4 regions of the Affinirhizobium capsici genome follow, and region 2 is predicted to be linked to each of the others. Evidence: predicted binding sites of a transcription regulator. Region 2 holds the regulator's gene; each other region holds the start of a gene.
What was found. Region 2 encodes LexA, which represses DNA repair genes until DNA is damaged. Its sites were predicted from a motif close to TGTTCNNNNTGTGTTCNG; they were not measured.

Region 1 (5,367 bases), on a different contig from region 2:
GCATCCAAGACCGTAAGAACATTGGCAAACAGCAGCAACCAGAAGCCTGAGGCAATGGAAACTCTGGCGAAACTATTGCCCGGCGCTACGAGGTATTGCGCGGAATAGCCCGCAGCAAATATGAGCATACAGATGGCTATGATTGCTGCTGCAAGCTTGATGGGTAGACGCAGCTTTACGGAGGCAATGAGGCTGGCAGTCACGACAGCAGCCATTGTCAGCAGCAGGATAGGCAGTGGCACAGCGTCCCAAAGGGATTGTGCTTGGCCCTGCACAATGCGGTTGGGCTTCAGCACCGCAAAGGGCAAAAACGCCACCCCCAGAAGATTGAGGATGGCGATTACGATGCCCAGTCTATCCAAGCGCCCACGTACCAAAAAAACAGACCTCACGAACAGCCTTGGCAGAGGAATGACGGGTTATCAGCCATCAATGTCCCTCACTTCAGGAAACTATTCTTCTTGAGAAAATCTTCCGCCACAGCCTTTGCGGGTTCTCCGCCCAGCTGAACGCGGCCATTCAATTCCTGCAAAGTCACAAGATCGAGCTTTGCAAAAACCGGTTTCAGGATTTCCTCAATCTTCGGGTTCTTCTTCAGTACTTCCTCGCGAATAATCGGCGCTGGTTGGTAGACAGGCTGCACGCCCTTATCGTCTTCCAACACGACAAGACCCGAAGGCGCAATGCCACCATCTGTGCCGTAAACCATAGCCGCGTTGGCACCATTGGTCTGGTTAGCTGCTGCAGCAATCGTAGCAGCTGTATCACCGCCCGAAAGGGTGATGAGCTGGTTCGGCTGAAGCTTGAAATTGTAGGTCGTCTGGAATGCCGGAAGTGCTGCCGCCGAATTTACGAATTCGGATGAAGCTGCAAGAACCACTTTGCCGCCGCCGGTTACGTATTTTCCGAATTCGGTCAGCGTCTTGAACTTGCCTTCATCGGCAACATCCTTGCGAACTGCAATGCCCCAGGTGTTGTTGGCCGGAGATGCCGAGAGCCAAACAACCTTATTGGCATCGTAATCCAGTTTCTTCACTGTCTCAAAAGCTTTTGCCGCGTCTTTCCAGACTGGATCTTCAGCTTTGTTGAAGAAGAATGCGCCGTTGCCCGTATATTCAGGATAGATATCAATCTCGCCAGCCAGCAGAGCCTTGCGCACCACCGGCGTTGCGCCCAACTGGATTCTGTCCGTGGCCTCGATGTTATTGGCCTTCAGCATGCTCAGGATAATGTTTCCAAGCACACCTCCCTCAGTATCGATCTTGGAGGAAACGACCACCTGCGCCTGAGCAGCCGATAAGGAGAAACCCAGCGCCAGCAGAGCGGCGCCCATCAAATTGATCTGCTTTTTCATCCAGCACCCTCGCCCTCAAAGGGAACCCCGATTTCGGTTCCCGCCTGCAACTTTAGCCCTATCTAGGGCAGCGTGAAGAACAAGCGAGTCAGCCATCGCTAAAATTCGCTGGCGGCTTTCACGTCAGCCCGTTACCGGTTGCTCTCTCTTCAACGGGGGAGCAATGGCCTTGCGTCCAAAGACGAAAAGGATCAGTGCGAACGCGGCAACACCACCATGTACCCAATATGCAAGAGAGTAGCCGCCCTTATCAGTCAGCCAGCCAGCAACAAGATTGCTGGATGAAGCCCCAATCCCCTGCACCGTCATGATTGCACCGAGGCCCACGTTAAAGCGGCCTGTACCAGATAGGATACGTTCTGCCGCAAGCGGCGTGGCGATACCGATCAACCCAGCACCGATGCCATCCAGGATCTGCACTGGATAGATGGCTGCAAAGTTTGAAAAACTCCCCGCGATAGCGCCGCGAATGGGCAGCGCCATCAGACCGACGATGAAAATCGATGCGAGTCCAAACCGTGAAATGAGACGCGGCGCCGCAAGAGCCACGACGATCATGGCAACCTGAGAAACGCCCGTCGTAATGGCTGTCGTGCGGAATGGGCTGCCCAGCTGGATCGAGAAGTTCTGCGCAATGAGGCGGCTAATCGGCGCATTGCCGAAATGGAAGATCATTAGCACCAGGGCCAAAAGAATGAGACCCTTGCTATGCGTCAAAACAGAGAAACCAGAAGGACCTTCGTCAGTGCCATGACTATTCATACCACGTGCCACGCGGTTATCAATATGGCGAGGATTGATTGCGAGCGTGGCAATGATGGCGGCAGCAGCAGTCAGCACCATCAGGCCCACCACACCATTCAACCCAAAATACATGCTGCCAAGATAGATTGCAGCGAGAGAGAACACATTGCCTGCATGGTTCCAGAATTCGTTGCGTGAAACCTGATCCGTAAATCGCCTTTCACCTACCAGACCCAGCGTCAGGCCCATAAGTGCAGGCCCGATGACAGCACCTACAACGGCGGTTGCCGACTGCCCACCAAACACTGAAAAATTGTTCGGTGTGGCCAATGTCCAAAGCGCCATAGCGGTTACGAGAAGAACAGGAAGGATGATGAGCGTTCGCTTGCGATCAGAAGCATCAACGAGAGCGCCAAAAAGCGGCGTCGCGATCATTCCCAATATGCCGCCAACTGTGGCCACAACGCCCAGAGTGAACGGCTGCCAGCCATGCGTTGCGAGAAATCCATCAAGAAAAGGACCAAGTCCGTCCCGCGCATCGGCAAGAAAAAAATTCAATGTAGCAAGGGCAATGAGTGAGCGGCGTACATCAGTAGAAAGGGAATCAGCCAAAGACAGGGCCTCCTAGCGCAAGCTCGCCTCAATGCTGAAACGCCTGTCCGGTTCCGTACCGGCCACTTCGCGAATAAAATTTAATATTTTGCTTTCTCAAGGTTGTAGAATGGGGAGTAGGCACCTGATGCACCTTCACACCTGCTTTCGAGCCTGATATGTTCTTTTTTTGTTCTTTATAAGAAAGTGAGGGCTGAATAAGTGATTCCTTCAGCCAGCATGAAAGTGGACAAATTGTTAGGGGCCGGAGCGCGACCAGAATCTTCGGTTGAGGCTATCCGCAAGATCATCCATGTGGATATGGATGCCTTCTACGCCTCTGTGGAGCAGCGAGATAATCCTGATCTAAGAGGAAAACCTGTTGCGGTGGGAGGAGCAGCGGCGCGCGGCGTGGTGGCGGCTGCCAGCTATGAGGCCCGAAAGTTCGGTATCCACTCTGCCATGCCCTCTGTCACGGCAGCACGAAAGTGCCCAGAGCTTATTTTCGTCAAGCCACGTTTCGAAGTCTACAAGGCTGTGTCCCAGCAAATTCGTGAGATATTCGCTGAGTACACGCCACTCATAGAGCCTCTATCTCTCGACGAAGCCTATCTGGATGTCACCGAGAATCTCAAAGACATGCCCATTGCGACTGAGATTGCCCTCCAGATCCGCCAGAAGATAAAGGAAGCCACAGGCTTGAACGCTTCTGCCGGAATTTCCTACAATAAATTCCTGGCGAAAATGGCGAGTGACCTGAACAAGCCCAACGGACAGGCCGTAATTACCCCGCGCATGGGGCCAGCCTTCGTTGAGCAACTGCCAGTCAAGAAATTTCATGGCGTCGGGCCTGCCACGGCAGAAAAGATGCATCGCCTTGGCATTCAAACGGGAGGCGATCTCAAGTCAAAATCCCTGAATTTCCTGGCGCACCACTTCGGCAAATCCGGCCCTTACTTCTATGGTATCGCACGCGGCATTGATCATCGTCAGGTCAAGCCGGATCGTGTGCGAAAGTCGGTCGGTTCCGAGGATACCTTCTTTCAGGACATTCACGCGCTGGATCCGGCAAAGCAAGAGCTTGCGCCTTTGGTTTCAAAAATCTGGGGCTATTGCGGTGCTCGTAATCTCTGCGCCAAGACGGTGACGGTGAAGGTAAAGTACAGCGATTTTCAACAGATGACCCGGAGCCGAACTCAGTCGCTGGCATTCGTGAGCGAAACGGAGGTTCTGGAGATTGCAGAAGCTCTTTTGGAAACGGTCTATCCGTTCCGCCGCGGTGTACGTCTGCTCGGTGTTACGCTTTCCAGTCTCAGCGAGACCACAGAAGATGATGCCAGCCAGCTACCTCTTTTCCGATAGAGAACGGAACATAGTCGCTCACTGGTCGTTGGAAATTCCGAACCCGGGCTGTGTCAAGCGGACACGACAGGGACGGAGAACATGGGTATTTTTCCGCTTTCTTCTCATGGCCAACGAATTGGCAGGCGAGCTTCTTACCTGTCCAGCCCGGGATCACTTTACGAAGCAGATATCATTCTGCAGCCTTCGGCATTTCCGCTTCCAGCTCATAAGAATAGCCTTCCAGCATGGCATAGGCTTGCTCAATGGTCTTGATCTCGTTCTCAGCCTTGCCAATTGCATCAGCGATAGTGTCGCAACGGGCATTCAGCATTCTGCCTAGAACATCGCTTTCCGGTCGCTTGCCAATGCGATCTATGTGGTGACGGATGCGTCCCCGGTGCCGTTCAAGCTCCAGAATGTGAATGCGGGTATTGACAATCTTGTCTGTCAAGCGTCGACGCATGGCTGCAACCGGATCGAATGTGCCTGGTGTTCTTTCATCCAGAATAAAATCATTGACCAGCGAATCGAGGATCAGCAGACCCTCCAGATCCTTGGAATCCGTCAGTTGCGGATCAAAGCCGGTGTCGTCGTAGACCTTCCGGCGTACAGGATCAACCAACAGCTCATAAGACGCGGTTAGCTTCGAGAAGGCATCTACATCTCCCCCCGCATCGGGATGCGCCGCTTTTGCGCGAGATCGATAAGCAGCCTTGATAGAGGCTCCATCTGCATCTCTGTCTACGCCAAGCGTTTTGTAGGGATCGATCACGGTTCCACCTGGTGTCAAATTGTCCAAGGTCACCCTCTCGTAAAGTGCTTCGCCGGAAGCCTCAACCCCTCGCGGCTTCATGTGGCGAAACCGGGGCCGTTGCCACCTTTTCCCCATCGTTTGCAGCCGCGGGCACCGATCTCCCCAAGAAGCGCGGAATGCGGCCCTGTGCCACTGGTGCCATGATGAAGCTCAAGACCAGGAAGGGCAAGAGGAGAGCGAAGCTTATGCTGAGGCTTGCATGTTCTGCGACAAAACCCAGCATTGGCGGCACGCCGATATTCGAGAGCAGCAGCGTGAGAGCAAGCGCCGCCAGGTTATCGGCTGGCTGCCCCCTGCCTCGTTCAATTGTTGTTGCGACCGCCAGAGGAAAGCCCAAGGCAACGCCGCATCCCATGAGGAAGAGCGCAATACCAGCTACATAAAGATTGTTCGCAGCAAGCAGAAGTACGACGCCTAACGCGACACCGGCGGCAGAGGCTCGCACCAAGCTCTTGGTGCCGAACTTTTCACGCAGCTTATCACCCACAAGCCGCATTCCCCCCATACCGACCGTGAACAG
Region 2 (5,367 bases):
TGATGGTGGTTATGTTGACAGCTGTTCTGTTCGATCGCCCATCAATCAGCCTCCACAATATAGCCTTGGCAGCGACGCTCATACTTCTGCTCCACCCGTCCAGCATTATGGGTGCGAGTTTCCAGATGTCGTTCGGCGCAACCGCAGCTCTGGTTGCCGGATACAACATCTGGTCAAAACGCAGGCAGGCGCAGGATGGGCTGAGCGCCAATGGCCCCGTTGCTATCGCAGTCTCTTCCATTGCGGCCATCATAGGGGGCACAATCATGACCTCCCTGATTGGAAGTCTCTCGACAGCCATTTTTTCGATTGCCCATTTTAACCAGCTGAGCGGCTATGGCCTAGTTGCCAACCTCGCGACAATGCCATTCATTTCGGCCGTTGTTATGCCAGCTGGATTGCTGGGCATGTTGGCCATGCCCTTTGGGCTTGAAGCGCCTTTCTTTGTTGTAATGGGTTGGGGACTTGAGATCGTCATCAAGGTGGCAACGTTTGTTGCTTCTTGGGAAGGTGGCATAAGCACGGGCAGGGCGCCGCCTTATTTTCTGGCAATGACGTCCCTTGGGTTGGTCCTCGTTATTTGCCTGAGATCGCCACTGCGTTTTGCCGGTGTGTTCCTCCTCGCTAGCGGGATGCTTATCATGCTCTCAGGTATCGGTCGCAATGATCCAGACATGGTTATTGCGGAAGATGGAGAGACGCTGTTGATCCACCGCAAATCCAGTTCCTTCACAAATGAATCAAAATCATCGGGATTTCTGTTCGATAGATGGCGCAACAGCTTGAAGTTGGGCGAGATATTGCCCTCGGCTCGACGTCCCATCGATTTGGAAGTGGACAACGCCATGGAGAGGGCTGAACACGACAAGACGGAAGACACAGCTCCATCAGTGCCACTCGGTAAAACTACGCGACTGCGCTTAACTGAGGAGCAGATCAAAGCGGTCGACAGTGCCGTTCGAAGTGGTCTAAAGGCGATACCGAATGACCAATTCGTTTGCCTTCCCAAATTGCTGTGCCTAACGCAGACAATGGAAGGAGCAAAGATTGCTTTGGTTCAAGATACCCGCTTCTTGGGCTATGCCTGCGATCGTGTCAATTTGGTCATCGCCGCCCGAGCGCCATTCACCAAATGTCGATCAGGCGTCCTCCTAGTGACCACAGCCATTTTGCGAAGAACAGGAACCATCGAGATCCTGTTCAATGGGCAGGCCAATCCTAAGAGCTGGACCTATTCCCCGGCATTCACATCAACGGCAAGAGCATGGGAACTTCACCGCTCCTATGACTGGCGTTCACAGACATATGCCGCAACCGACGACGCAAATTTGGTTCAAACGTGGCTTAGTGGTAGCGGCGGATGAGACCAACCAGACGCCCCTGAACCTTCACCCGTTCTGGAGGGAAAATTCGTGTCTCATAAGCGGGATTCGCTGCTTCGAGTGCAATCGATGCACCCTTGCGTCGGAAACGCTTCAACGTCGCCTCTTCGTCATCCACGAGGGCAACGACAATATCGCCAGGGCTGGCCGTGCTGCCATTGCGGATAATAACCGTATCGCCGTCTAAAATGCCGGCTTCGATCATTGAGTCCCCTCTCACCTCCAAGGCGTAATGTTCTCCCGGTCCAAGCATTTCCATCGGGACGCTGATGGCGTGGGTGTTATTCTGGATCGCCGAAATGGGAACACCCGCCGCGATTCGACCCATTACAGGTATAGAAGCTGAATTGCTCTCATCCGCAGCAGCCTTAACTGGTTGAGGGGTTGCTGGAGCGGGTGGCGCTTTACCTAGAGACCCTTCAATAACGCTAGGAGAAAAGCCTCTTTTGGGGGCCGCACCTGCGCCGAAAGGTTCCGGAAGTTTGATCACTTCCAATGCGCGTGCACGATTCGGTAACCGGCGGATAAATCCACGTTCTTCCAAAGCGGTAATCAGGCGATGTATCCCCGACTTGGAGGCAAGCTCAAGCGCATCCTTCATCTCATCGAAAGAGGGCGGAACACCAGATTCCTTCATGCGAGCGTGAATAAAAAGAAGCAGTTCTTGCTGTTTGCGTGTAAGCATATCCGGCAACCCCATCGGGAAACAAATCCAGAACGGACCCTATATGTTCCAGTTGTGTTCTGCAAGGGCAACTTCGTGCACTTGTATGGAGTGACTCAAGACTCCAAAGTCGACGGACCAGCAAAGCATGGAAAAGAATGATGCGTAACCTCGACCATCTAGTTCTACCTGTTCCGTCACTTACGGCGGCAAGTCGTTTCCTTGGGCGTTTAGGCTTTAATGTCGCGGCTGAAGGTCATCATCCGTTCGGCACATCAAATGCGTGCGTGTTCTTTCCGAACGGCACGTATCTAGAACCTCTTGCAATGAGGGACGAGGGTCTTGCCAGGGCGGCTGCGAATGAGGGGAATGTGTTCACACAACGGCACCTGGAGCAAGGTAGACTTGGCAAGAAGGTAGGCTTGTCTGCATTTGTCCTGGCATCCGATGATGCAGTGGCAGATCATGCCTATTTTGAGCGGCAGCAGTTATCCGCAGGCTCGATGCTAACATTTTCGCGCGAGGCAAAATCTGCCGACGGCAACGCTGTGACCGCAACCTTTAAATTGGCCTTTGCCGACCTGCGTTCTGCCGATCTGTTTGCCTTCACCTGTCAACGAATCAATTCAACGTTGCCTGGCGGCGCGCTTCTTGAGCATCCAAACGGCGCGCTGGGCGTGGCCGAGGTTGTGCTTACAGCTTCTGACTCTGCGGAGGCGTCAGGTCGGATTGAAACCGTCTTGCAGAAGGAACCTGAAGCACAGGAAACCGATATCACGTTTAGGTTGGGGAACAGCTTAATTCGCATTGTGCGCGAGACTTCAGATTACTCCATCTCAAACCAAGATCGATCTTTTCGCGACCTGACGGCCTTGGGGTTTGTCATTGCGGTGAAGAGTCTGACGTCTATCAAAGGCATTCTCACAGCAACCAATGTGTCTTTCGAAAGGAAGGCCGACAGGCTGATTGTCCATTCGCAGCCTGAATTTCCGACAGTCTTGGGCATTGTCGAGCGATCCGACTCGCCTTGATTCTCTCGTGGAGCAATGAAGTTGATCAAGAAGCATGAAGCTAAAGAGCCAGATAGCAATGAAGCGCATCAGCGGCTTTTACGGCTCAATCAACTCCTACTTAACTGTGATAGCGCCACCTTTGCACTGGATGCTTGGTGTACGGAATACGGATCGCAAACGAGTGGGGTCTATGCCGAGCGTTTGGCTGATGAAACGGAAGTCATCGATTCGCAGGTGATAGCCCTTCTTGAGGTGTCTGAGGGCGAGGCACTTGCTTATCGCAGGGTGTATCTGATGTGGGGTGGTGTTGTCCTTGCGGAAGCTGAGAATTGGTACCGCCTCCAAATTTTAAGCAGCACCATGAAGAAGCGTCTTGAGCATACTTCGATTGCATTTGGACGTGCTGTTGAGTCCTTAAATTTTCGCAGAAAACTTCTATCTGCAGAACTGCTCTGGCCTTGTGGTGAAAGCCCTTTGCCGAAAAATGTTCTTCGCCATTCCGCCGTTCTGGAAACTGGGGCAGGCGTTCCCTTCAGCCTTGTCAAGGAGACATACTGCAAGTCTGTTCTCTTCATTTGAGACCCTTGCTAGGCCGTTTGGTGGCTCCCTTGGTGACATCAGCAAACGTCCCTGTTATGGACAAACCGCTTTAGGGCGGCAGTTGCCCGCTAACAAGGAGGGGTTCGATGAGCGTTCACGCCAATGCAAATGTAATAGTGGGCGAGGGTGCTTCTCAGGTTGTATTCGGCAACGATAAGCGCCTCTCGTTGATTTGCGGCCCATGCCAAATGGAAAGCCGCGAACATGCTTTCATGATGGCAGGTGCGATTAAGGACATTTGCGATAAGCTGAACATCGGCCTTGTTTACAAATCATCTTTCGACAAGGCCAACCGCACTTCGCTTTCTGGCAAGCGCGGTATCGGCCTTGATATGGCAATGGAGATTTTCGCCGATCTGAAAAAGGAATTCGGCTTTCCAGTGTTGACTGATATCCACACGGAAGAACAATGTGCGCTTGTCGCTGAAACTGTCGATGTTCTGCAAATCCCAGCGTTCCTTTGCCGACAGACGGATCTTCTCGTTGCAGCCGCCAAAACAGGCCGCGCAATCAACGTGAAGAAGGGCCAATTTCTGGCACCATGGGATATGAAAAACGTCCAGGCCAAATTTACGGAAAGCGGAAATCCGAATGTGATGCTGTGTGAACGCGGCGCATCGTTCGGCTACAATACACTCGTTTCCGATATGCGCTCATTGCCGATCATGGCGTCGCTTGGGTCTCCGGTTATCTTTGATGCTACCCATTCCGTTCAACAACCGGGCGGGCAGGGCGGTTCCAGCGGTGGCCAGCGGGAATTCGTGGAAACTTTGGCGCGCGCTGCAGTGGCGGTTGGCGTTGCAGGTGTATTCATTGAAACTCATGAAGATCCGGACAATGCGCCATCTGATGGCCCGAATATGGTGAAGCTTGAAAACCTGCCTCGGTTGCTTGAAACGCTGCTGGCATTCGATGCTGTTGCAAAGCAGGGTTCAAGATGAAGATGCGGCGGGACCTGTCATGTTCCCGCCATTGTATTTTGCGTTTCTTTTAGTAAGACAATCCCATACATTTCCTTCCCACCACGTAACAGGATAGGCTCATGACAGCTATTACCGACATCATCGCGCGCGAAATTCTTGACAGTCGCGGCAACCCGACGGTCGAGGTGGACGTGCACCTGGAAGATGGCAGCATGGGTCGTGCAGCCGTGCCGTCTGGTGCTTCCACCGGCGCGCACGAAGCCGTAGAACTGCGTGATGGCGGCAAGCGCTACCTCGGTAAGGGCGTTGAAAAGGCGGTCGACGCCGTCAATGGCGAAATCTTCGACGCTCTTGGCGGTCACGATGCTGAAAACCAGATCCTGATCGACAACCTCATGTGTGAGCTAGACGGTACGCCGAACAAGTCTCGCCTTGGTGCAAACGCGATCCTTGGCGTTTCTCTTGCTGTTGCAAAAGCTGCCGCCGAAGCTTCCGGTCTACCGCTTTTCCGCTACGTTGGCGGCCCGAATGCGCGCCTACTGCCAGTACCGATGATGAATATCATCAATGGTGGCGCGCACGCCGATAACCCGATCGACTTCCAGGAATTCATGATCATGCCGGTGGGTGCTGAAAACATCCGAGAAGCCGTTCGCATGGGTTCGGAAGTCTTCCACGTTCTCAAGAAAGAACTGGCGGCTCAGGGTCACAACACGAATGTCGGCGATGAGGGCGGCTTTGCTCCAGGCCTCGAAAGTGCTCCTGCTGCACTCGACTTCATCATG
Region 3 (5,367 bases), on a different contig from region 2:
GCCGATCCCGCGTCATCACGAAGCCGCCGACATGCTGAGTAAGGTGGCGCGGAAAATTCATGAGTTCTTTTGCATAGCCGAGAACCCGCTTTGTCAGCGGGTCTTCCGCATTGAGGCCAGCATTGCGGGCTTCCCGCTCTGATAATCCATCCGTAGACCAGCCCCAAACTGTGCTGGAAAGTGCCGATTGTACATCTTCCGAAAGGCCGAATGTCTTGGCGACCTCCCGACCGGATGAGCGGGTACGATAGCTGGTAACGGCAGCGGCCAGTCCAGCATGCTCTTTCCCATAGGTGCGGTAGATGAACTGGATAACCTCTTCGCGGCGTGCATGTTCGAAATCCACGTCGATATCCGGTGGCTCATCTCTTTCCGTCGAAAGGAAACGGGCAAAGAGAAGCTTGTTCTGATCGGGATCAACATCCGTGATCTTCAAACAATAGCAGACTGTGGAATTGGCAGCCGAACCTCGACCCTGGCAGAGGATTTTTTGCGAACGGGCAAATTCCATGATGCGACGAACTGTTAGGAAGTAGGGTGCATATTTCTTTTCGCTGATGAGTTGAAGCTCTTCCCGTATCTGGCGCTCTATCTTGGCCGGGATGATGCCGCCAAAGCGCTCTCGAGCACCTGCATAGGTCAGCCGTTCCAAGGTCTCAGCCGAGGTTTCCCCTTCAATCTCCTCCTCAGGATAATTGTGCTGCAATTCTCGGAGTGAGAACCGCAGGGCAGAGAAAAATCGCAAGCTATTGGAAACGGCATCCGGGTAGCGCTTGAAGATGGCAGCCATCTGCCTGCCGCCTTTCAGATAGCGTTCGGCATTGGCGGCAAAACGAAATCCTGCTTCCTGAACCGTAACATGCTCTCGGATGGCGGTGACAACATCGGCCAGCGGACGGCGGCTTGGGTGATGATAAAGCGGTCGATTGGTCGCGATCAGGGGAATACGTGCGCGTTCGCCCCATTGGGCAAGGCTGGCAAAGGCAAAGTTGTCGCGTCCATCATATTCCGGCACGAGAGCCAAATAGATACGGGTGCCAAACCTGGTTTTCAGGCGGTCAAGCAGAGCAGGGAAGGTCTTACTTTCCCTCGTTTCCAGAAGAGATCGTTCTGGAAGGATGGCCAGCATAATATCATCCCCCCATTCCAGCAGATCCTCCAGATAAAGCTCGCATTGGCCTTTGCGGGTTCGAAGATTGCCCTGGCTCAGCAGGCGGCAAAGATGACCCCATCCCTTGCGATTGATGGGGTAGGCCAGAACATCCGGCGTGGCATCGCAAAACACCAGCTGTGCGCCCGGCTGCACCTTCAACGGGCTATCCTCTTTCAGGTCCCGCAATTGGGCATGGGCTTTGACAACCCCTGCTACGGTGTTGCGATCAGCGATGCCAAGGCCCAGAACCTCTCCATTCCGCGCAAGGTCGGCGGCCATTTGCACCATCTCCTCCGGGTGAGAAGCCCCTTCCAGGAAAGAGAAATTGGTACGTGCACCGATTTCATAAAAAGCAGGCGCTGCCGGTCTCATGCGAATATGCCGTGCATATACCAGCTGGGATTTTCCACCTGGTCGTAAAGCCCTTGCCGGTAGACCCAGAAGCGCTGCCCTGTTTCGCATTCCAGCCGGAAGTAATCCCGCGTTGGCGCGTCTTCACCATCCAGCCACCATTCGGCAGCAATCCGTTCCGGCCCCTCCGCCCGGCAAACTCGGTGCGTCAAACGCCGCCAGCGAAAACGAATAGGCGGGCCATCCGGCACATCCACGGCATAGGCCTCCAGCGGTTCCGGATGACGAAACAAGCGAAGCGGCCTTTCCTTGCCAGCAAGAGCCGTCTCCATCAGCGGTGCCGCCTCAGGGATTGGCACGGGTTTGAAGATATGGCCAAGTGCTGGAACGGTCAGAAAAGCTCGCTCTGGTAGATGGCTCTCTCGCAATTGATAGGTGGTCAGACAATCGGGTCCGAAGCGAGCCGAAACCTGATCGACAAAATCTGCCAGAGACATATGCTTCTGGTCATCGCCTTCGAAATCGCTCTGGGTATGATCGAAAGGTTCATGATGCAGCACATTCAGGCGCAGCACTTCGAAGCCAAAACCGGCATCCAGCTCGTCGTGAACGCCCTTCAATCGTTCGGCAAACAACTTGGCAATGCGTATGGCATCTCTCAGAGGCCGGGACGCACCTGCCTTCAACCGGAAAACCTTTCCATCCACCCGAAACAGAACAAGCTCGAACACGCGCCCACCCGCACCGCGGGCTTCCAAACCTGGCTTTAAGGATTGGGCAACCTGTCCGGCGAGCTCCAGAATATCCTCTTCCGCCTGGATGGGGTCTGCCAGTCGTCGTTCCGCTGAAAGATGGGCTATGGCGCGACGCGGGGAAATGGCTTCCTCATCCAGCCCTAATGCCTGATCCAGCCGCAGCAGCAGCTGCGAACCAAAGCGGCGGGCAAGGGGCGCGCGGGGTGCTTCCAGAAGATCGCCAACCTGTTTAAGGCCCACTTTGGCGAGAGCCTGAACCGTGGTGTCATCCAAACGAAGACAGGCAATGGGAAGCGGCGCAAGGGCTGCTTCCTGTTCGTCTTCTACAACGATGCGACTGGTATCGAAGCGGGCAATGGCGGAGGAGAGGCCGGGTGCGCCGGAAATAGCCCCGCGCACCTCCATGCCGATCTGCTCCAGCCGGGTGAGGATCTCGCTCAACATCGCTGCTTCGCCGCCAAACAAATGGGCACAGCCCGTTATGTCCAGAAAAAGGCCATTGCCTTCTTCTGTGGCGACAAGCGGGGTATACCGATCGCACCAATCCGCCAGCGCTTCCAGAAACCGCTTATCTGCCGCTTGATCCTCCTCGATGACTTCGAGGGCAGGGTAAATGGCGCGTGCTTCTGCCAAGCCCTGACCAAGTTTGAGGCCAAGGCTCTGGGCATGGCTATCCAGAGCGGTCAGACGGATGGCATTGTCGCGCTTTCCGGCGCAAACGAAAGCAAGATCCTCAGGACGCCCGGTCAAACGCCAGGATAGCCCCCAGCGGCGGCGAAGAATCCGATCCGTCGAAAGCCTTGGAAAGTGGAGCGCCAAAATGCGCTGGCGGCTGCTGTTGAACAGCTTGTTCTGCGGGTTCGGCAATCGAGAAACGGCGGTCATGGTGGTTCCACTCCAGATTCAGGGAGAGGGGGGCCGGGTTACGGCTCTTCTCCAAAGTGAGACGGAAAGCGGATGAGCCGATGCTACCGCCAAGCATCGATCCATCAGGCAGGCGACGGGCTGCGGCGAGCGCAGGTTCCACGTGAAACCGAAAGAGGGCGCTGGATGCCTCCTCTTCGCCTCCGTGGCGTAAAATGAGAAGGGGTCTTGAGGAAGCCTTGGCTCGCAGGCTCAACCTCCGGCTTTCCGTTAAACCAAAGTTTGCCGGGTTTCCGCGTACCTCCAGCAAAATTGCAGCAAAGATGCCGCTGGAGAGAGCCGCTTCCGCAAGCCAAAGAGCATCTTCCAATCGTGCCGGTGCCGCATGCAGCATTCGGTGAATGGAGAGACCAAAGCGCTTCAGGCCAAGAGGGTAGGGCAGGCCTGCATCGCTTGCTGCCATCCTGTCTGAGATCCAGAAAAGCGGTCGCTGATCTTTCTGTTGGTATAGGCAAGACAAGGCCATGGCAAAGCCCGACAATGCGCCTGCATGGCGAAGACCAATGCTGCGCAATTCCGTCAATCCATCGTGTGGCAAGCCTCCTTCCAGAGCCTCGTCCAGAAGGCCTATACCTGTCGGCGCGATCAAGCCTTCGTCTCTTAGGCTCTTTCCAGTCTCATTCGCCTTTGCGGCGGCCAGCGTTGGAAGGGATTTACCTTCCAGCCGGGCAATCGTTTCGCGCAGGGCAAAAACAGTCTCCTGCGCCAAGGCGGTCTTCGCCATGACGTCAGCTCCATCGCTTTGTGGTCCCATCACACTAACGCGCAATCGGGCTATATGTTCATGTTATGTTCTTATGGATTCCAGAGGTGGAGAAAAGAGTCAACCGGGGCAGTAACCAGTTTCAACGACTCATCGAGCGGGTGATTGAATCCACTCTCGAAAATTTTTTTGGAAAACCTTATATGGGTTCCAGAAAAGGAGCAGATATGGCCCGTGTTGACCAGACAGATGATTGGCGTGATCGCCACGCCCCGACTATCAGTACGTTTGAATCGTTGGCAATCGAGGCCTATGGCAATCTCCCGGAAGAATTTCGTGCACTAACAGCGAACCTTACCATCGAAGTCGAGGATTTTCCCGATGACGAAGTGTTTGAGGATATGGCGCTGGAAACGCCTTTCGATCTCCTGGGCCTGTTTGAAGGGCGCGGCATTTCCGAACGCTTCACCATGGAAACCGGCGAGCTGCCAAACCGTATTCGCCTCTACCGGCGCCCCATCCTTGATTATTGGGCTGAAAACGAAGAGACGCTGGGTGACATTATCACCCATGTGCTGATCCATGAGATCGGCCATCACTTCGGCCTCAGCGATGACGACATGGAGCGGATCGAGGAAAGCGCGGATGAAGCGGCGGATCGCACAGGTTGATCAGCCGCCTTTATCATTCTTAGCGTCGGGCTTCTGTTGCCATGCGAATGGCAAGACCTGCCAGAACAGTACCCATCAGCCAGCGTTGAACTGTGATCCAGGCCGGGCGACGCGATAGAAAGCCTGCGATGGAACCTGCCGTCAGCGCAATCGCAGCATTCACACTGACGCTAATGATGATCTGTACCATGCCAAGCGCCAATGATTGAGCAAGCACGCTGCCATGATCCGGCTGCACGAATTGCGGCAGCAAGGATAGGTACATGACGGCAATCTTCGGATTGAGAAGATTGGTGACGAAACCCATGGTGAAAAGTTTGACTGGGCTATCCTGCGGCAGTTCCTTCACCTGAAATGGTGATTTTCCGCCGGGCTTTACAGCCTGCCAGGCAAGATAAAGCAGATAAATCGCACCACCCATTCGCAAGGCGTCATAGGCATAAGGCACGGCCATCACGATGGCGGTAATGCCGAATGCGGCGCAGAGCATATAGAAGACAAAGCCAAGGGCCACTCCACCCAGGGAGATAAGACCTGCAAGCGGGCCTTGGCAGATGGATCTGGAAATTAGATAGACCATGTTGGGGCCTGGTGTGAGCACCATGCCCAGAGCGATCAATGCAAAGGTAGACAGCGCCAAAATATCCGGCATATGCAACCTTTGAAAAATGAGATGGTCTTAAGTGGATGCGCAGATTCTGCGATGCGCATCCAGCATTTGAACATGTGTGTTACTGCTCGCCCAGCTTCATGCTCGGATCGTAGTCCTTGCCATGCACAGTCTTCACCACGGCCTGACCGCAGTAAAGC
Region 4 (5,367 bases), on a different contig from region 2:
CGGCTGCGCGGTCGGCGACTTGCGGGAGTCGATCTCGATGGAACCATCCGGCTGGATTTCACAGATGATGATTTCACCGTTCTCGACATCGCGCACATATTTCGCGCCAATGATATCGAGTGCACAGGTTTCCGAGCAGAAGATCGGCTTGCCATCCAGCTCACCCATCACCAGCGGACGAATGCCCGTGGGATCACGCGCGGCGATCAGCTTCGTGCGGGTCAGGGCCAGCATCGAATAGCCGCCTTCCATCTGCCGGATCGCATCGATGAAGCGATCTGTCGTGGAGGTGTAGCGTGAGCGGGCAATGAGGTGCAGAACCACTTCCGTATCGGACGTGGACTGACAGATGGCACCTCCCGCGATCAGCTGACGACGCAGTGTCAGGCCGTTGGTGAAATTACCGTTATGGGCAACGGCAATGCCGCCCACTTCCAGTTCGGCAAAAAGCGGCTGAACGTTGCGAAGCGCGACTTCGCCGGTGGTCGAATAGCGGGTGTGGCCAATCGCCATGCCGCCCGGAAGTTTCGCAAGTGTCGCCGGGTTCGTATAGTGATCGCCGACGAGGCCCATGTGCTTTTCGGTATGGAACTGCGTTCCGTCGAAGGAGACGATGCCTGCCGCTTCCTGGCCGCGATGCTGCAGGGCGTGAAGGCCAAGCGCTGTCAGGGTTGCCGCGTCTGGATGGCCAAGAATACCGAACACGCCGCATTCCTCATGCAATGTGTCACCGTCCAGGTCGTAAAATGCATCATGCGTCACCGGCTGATTCATGTCTGCAGGTCCTTGCCGTACCGGAAGAAAAACTAAAATAGGCCGGTTGATCTGTTCGTTTGAACCACAGCCGGCCTGCTGCTTTTGTCTATACCATAGATGGAGGCTCTTGGCTTCCCTCTGAAGTCCAAGTTCGCGTCAATTATTTGTCACAGTTGAATTTGGTGCGTCATCGGACGGGGCGGCTTCATTGTTCTTGGCTTCCCCATGGCCAAGGATGCGCGCGCGGATCTGCGGTTCGATATCCGTCGGCAGAACGGTTTCAAGCCGTGCAACCAGCGTATCGAGGAAAGGCTTCGACTTCGCCTGGGTAACCCATGCCGGTTGCGAACGCACATCGACCAGCCAATTCCAGAAGGCGACGGCAACCACCAGCAGCAGGATGCCGCGTGCAGCGCCGAAGAGGAAGCCAAGCGTGCGATCCAGTGCGCCGATGCGGCTGTCGATAATGAAATCGGCAATGCGGCTCGTGATGAACGTGATGATGATCAGCGCTACAAGGAAAATGAGGCCAGCAGAACCAGCAAGCGCGATGCGATCATCTGCCGTGTAGTTCTTCGCATAGGGCAACAGAACTGGGTAGAGGTAATAGGCGGCTGCCAGCGCTCCGGCCCAGCTGGCGATGGACAGCACTTCGCGCGAAAAACCGCGAACCATGGCGAGCACGGCGGAGAAAAGTGTGACGCCGAGGACAATGCCGTCGAAAATCGTGATGGGCATGGACGATGTACTCCAGGACTTCTCGGTTCCCGCCGCGGCGGGAGAATACGGTTGGCCCTACCGGATGCTGCAAAAAAGGCAAGAGGTTTTGCGCTTTTCTTACAACAGCGGACGATCCAGTGGAAGATCAATCCTCTTCCGCTTGGCTGGCAAATTTGCGTGCAGACCCTGCGATCTGCACCACGAGGTCGGGCAATCCCTCGATTTCGAGCAAGCCCTTGCGCCCGGCTTTCGGCAATTCTGTGGAAGATGCGGGCAATGTTGCGCGGGCAAAGCCTAATTTTTCTGCCTCTTTCAGTCTCTGCGCCGTCTGCGAAACGGGGCGTACCGCGCCGGACAAGCTAACCTCGCCGAAATAGACGCAATCGGCGGGTAGAGGTGTATTCGCAAGCGACGAAACGAGAGCCGCCGCCACGGCCACATCCGCTGCCGGTTCCGAAATGCGATAGCCACCAGCCACATTCAGATAAACATCGTGCTGGCCAAGCTTCACGCCGCAATGAGCCTCCAGCACCGCAAGGATCATCGACAGGCGCGATGTGTCCCAGCCGACGACCGCACGCCTTGCTGTGCCAAGCGAAGAGGGCGCCACCAGCGCCTGAACTTCCACCAGAACAGGGCGTGTGCCTTCCATGCCTGCGAAAACGGCAGCGCCCGGCGCTTTCGTATTGCGCTCGCCGAGGAACAGCTCAGAGGGGTTGGAGACTTCGCGAAGCCCCTTATCTGACATCTCGAAAACGCCGATCTCATCGGTTGGGCCAAAGCGGTTCTTCACCGTTCTCAATATGCGATAGTGATGCCCCCGGTCGCCTTCAAAATAAAGGACGGCATCCACCATGTGTTCCACAACGCGAGGGCCAGCGATCTGACCCTCCTTCGTCACATGGCCGACAAGCACCATGGCAGCACCGGTCTGTTTGGCAAAGCGTATCATGGCCTGAACGCCGGTTCGAACCTGCGTCACCGTTCCGGGTGCGGAATCAACAATATCGCTCCAGAGTGTCTGGATGGAATCAATGATGACGAGATCCGGTCGCTTGCCTTCTGCCAGGGTGGCCAGGATATCTTCCACATTGGTTTCCGCCGCCAGAAGCACATCGGACGATGCCGCACCCAGGCGTTGGGCGCGAAGGCGCACCTGTGCCACCGCCTCTTCGCCGGATACATAAATAATCCGATGTCCCTTCCGGGATAGAGCAGCGGCTGCCTGCATCAATACCGTCGATTTTCCGATGCCGGGATCGCCACCCACCAGCACGGCAGAGCCTCGCACGAAGCCACCGCCCGTTACGCGGTCTAACTCACCGATGCCGGTCTGGACACGAGGTGCCTCTTCCGTTTCGCCAGATAGGGTGGTGAGTGCAACGGCCCGGCCCTTCTTGGGCGTCTTGCCGGGACCACCGCCAATGCCGCCCATCTGGTCGTCTTCAATGATGGTGTTCCACTCGCCGCAGCCATCGCATTTTCCCGCCCATCGGTTGTGAACCGTGCCGCAGTTCTGGCAGATGAATTGGGTCTTGGGCTTGGCCATCAACACAGGTCCTTCCTATACGGAAGCATGCTCGCAAAATGCGTATGATCCCGTTTTGTTCTGCATATAGCGTTGAGTCTGTTTCGCCGCAAGTCCGCGATTTTTCGATGCCAGTTTCTGATCAGACGTAGGCTTCTTCGCCGATATAGCGGCGTTCATGGCGAAGGCCGATACTGGTCAATAGCTCGTAGCCAATGGTGCCCCCGGCGCGAGCAACCTCCTCCAGTGGCATGTTTGGCCCGAAAAGTTCGACGTAATCCCCCGCTCGCAGAGCGTTTTCGGGCAGATCGGTGGCATCGAACACAGTGAGATCCATGGTCACGCGTCCAATAACAGGCAGGTGGAAGCCATCGAAGAACGCATTTGCTCCGTGTGGCAGTGCCTGACGTAATGGAATGCCTGAGCCAGAAAACGAGCGTAGATAGCCATCGGCATACCCGACTGATGCGATCGCAAGACGGCTATCCCGCGTCAGGCGATGGGAACCGCCATAGCTTACCGTCTCGCCCGCAAGCGCACTGCGAACCTGCACAATGCGTGCCTCAGCCTTCACGACGGGCCGCATCGGGTTTTTCGTTTCGCTAGAGGCATCGCCGCCATAAAGAGCGATGCCGGGGCGGGTGAGATCAAAATGGTATTCAGAGCCAAGGAAAATTCCAGCAGAAGCTGAAAGGCTTGAATCAATTCCTTCAAAGGCGCTTGTAACCTTCTGGAAAGACTCAAGCTGGGCCCGATTCTGTGGATCGTTGGGCCTATCCGCGCTGTGAAGATGCGAGAGAATGAGAACCGGATCGAAGCTTGCGGGACGCGACACGTCATCCGCAAGCGCCATAGCTTCGTCTCGAGAGAGGCCGAGCCGGTTGAAACCGGTATCGACCTGAAGCGCACAGGGGTAGGGGCCGATCTCTGCGATCAACGACATCCAGAAAGCCAGCTGCTCTTCGCTTGCCAGGACCGGCACCAGATCATTCTCGAAGAATAGTTGCTCCTGACCGGGCCAGATGCCGGAGAGTACAAAGATGCGGGCGTCCGGCGCATAGGCGCGAAGCGTAGCACCTTCAGTGGCAACCGCGACGAAGAAATCGCGAGCGCCAGCCTCATAAAGGGTAAGGCCGCAATCTTCGATGCCGAGCCCATAGGCATCTGCTTTGACGACTGCTCCCGCGCGGGCCTTGCCAGAGCGGCGGGAAAGATCCTGCCAATTTTCAGAAAGAGCTTGCAAATCGACCGTCAACCGAACTGGCGCTGTGTCGAAGGCATCCATCTCCGGCAGGTCGTCATAAAGTTCGGTCATTGCACAGTCCTCTTTGCTATTCGAAGGCACCCTATCACTTTTGTTCAAGACGTAGATGTCGATCCGGCTTATTCTCAAGTCATGCACAATGTTTCGCAGCAAGAGGCCGCCCTCGCGACGCCTGTTTCCTACACCGAGAGAACCCGGTTCTGGCGAGATAGCCGTTTCAAAAACATGGAGTGCCTTTCGGCCTCCTTCATCACGCATGAGTTTTCACCCCACTCGCACGATACGTTCTCGATCGGTGCAATCGAGGGTGGGTGCCAAGTCGCGATGATTCGAGGCTCGAGGGAGTACACCGGTCCCGGAGCGCTTTACCTTATCAATCCTGGTGAAGTGCATGATGGTCAGCCTGGTGCGCCAGACGGCTATCGCTACCGAATGATCTATCCCGATATGTCGCTTCTGACGGAGATCATTGAGGATATGACGGGCCGCGCCTTTCACGGCTCGCCGAGTTTTTCGCGCCAACTTTTGACCGACGCGCCTTTGGCCCATGCCTTCAACCGCGCTCATTGCGCCGTCGAACAAGGCACAGCTCTTGAAGGAGAAGAGGGAATGTATGGCGTTCTTGCCACCATGTTTGCACGCCATGGTAGCTCGCTCCTGCACGCCCCCACTTATAAGGAACCGTTGGCCATGCGGCGTGTGCGGGAGTACATTGCGCAGAATTTCAATGAAGAGATTGGGCTGGAAGCTTTGGCGAAGGTCGCAGGCCTTAGTCGCGCCCACATGATCAGGGCTTTCCGCAAGCAGTATTTCATTACGCCGCACGCCTACCAGACGGATTTGAGAATCCGTCATGCTCGCAAGCTACTGCGCGCAGGTGCCACCCCTGCAGATACAGCCATGGCTTGCGGGTTTGCCGATCAGGCGCATCTGACCCGGCATTTCAAGGCACGTACGGGGCTGACACCCGCTGTGTTTCGAAGCGGCTGATCACTTTCGTTCAAGACCCCCGCGGCCGTCTTGGCGTAACTCCCTCCAATCTGGAGGTTTTGCAGATGAATTACATTCGACAAAGCGAACTAATGCTCGGCGTTCGCAC

Region 1: a site for LexA is predicted at 2,870-2,887, ahead of dinB (DNA polymerase IV). Genes of this name have one in related genera too.
Region 3: a site for LexA is predicted at 3,963-3,980, ahead of AC0JZ1_RS17945 (ImuA family protein). Genes of this name have one in related genera too.
Region 4: a site for LexA is predicted at 3,071-3,088, ahead of radA (DNA repair protein RadA). Genes of this name have one in related genera too.

Annotation. Positions count from the first base shown of each region.
Region 1 covers NZ_CDRNXD010000004.1:1,170,703-1,176,069, forward strand. Annotated here, with positions in the region: gene AC0JZ1_RS09030 (ABC transporter permease) at 1-362, opposite strand, end outside; gene osmF (glycine betaine ABC transporter substrate-binding protein OsmF) at 440-1,354, opposite strand; gene AC0JZ1_RS09040 (MFS transporter) at 1,478-2,710, opposite strand; gene dinB (DNA polymerase IV) at 2,930-4,051, shown strand; gene AC0JZ1_RS09050 (J domain-containing protein) at 4,224-4,805, opposite strand; gene AC0JZ1_RS09055 (MFS transporter) at 4,867-5,367, opposite strand, start outside.
Region 2 covers NZ_CDRNXD010000002.1:491,625-496,991, forward strand. Annotated here, with positions in the region: gene AC0JZ1_RS02160 (ComEC/Rec2 family competence protein) at 1-1,364, shown strand, start outside; gene lexA (transcriptional repressor LexA) at 1,345-2,067, opposite strand; gene AC0JZ1_RS02170 (VOC family protein) at 2,208-3,077, shown strand; gene AC0JZ1_RS02175 (hypothetical protein) at 3,099-3,638, shown strand; gene kdsA (3-deoxy-8-phosphooctulonate synthase) at 3,746-4,600, shown strand; gene eno (phosphopyruvate hydratase) at 4,702-5,367, shown strand, end outside.
Region 3 covers NZ_CDRNXD010000006.1:99,805-105,171, forward strand. Annotated here, with positions in the region: gene AC0JZ1_RS17935 (error-prone DNA polymerase) at 1-1,525, opposite strand, end outside; gene AC0JZ1_RS17940 (Y-family DNA polymerase) at 1,522-2,952, opposite strand; gene AC0JZ1_RS17945 (ImuA family protein) at 2,993-3,907, opposite strand; gene AC0JZ1_RS17950 (metallopeptidase family protein) at 4,114-4,557, shown strand; gene AC0JZ1_RS17955 (LysE family translocator) at 4,577-5,209, opposite strand; gene AC0JZ1_RS17960 (DUF1737 domain-containing protein) at 5,289-5,367, opposite strand, start outside.
Region 4 covers NZ_CDRNXD010000004.1:1,620,744-1,626,110, reverse strand. Annotated here, with positions in the region: gene purF (amidophosphoribosyltransferase) at 1-774, opposite strand, end outside; gene AC0JZ1_RS11235 (CvpA family protein) at 913-1,494, opposite strand; gene radA (DNA repair protein RadA) at 1,622-3,025, opposite strand; gene alr (alanine racemase) at 3,147-4,319, opposite strand; gene AC0JZ1_RS11220 (AraC family ligand binding domain-containing protein) at 4,401-5,258, shown strand; gene AC0JZ1_RS11215 (AzlC family ABC transporter permease) at 5,324-5,367, shown strand, end outside.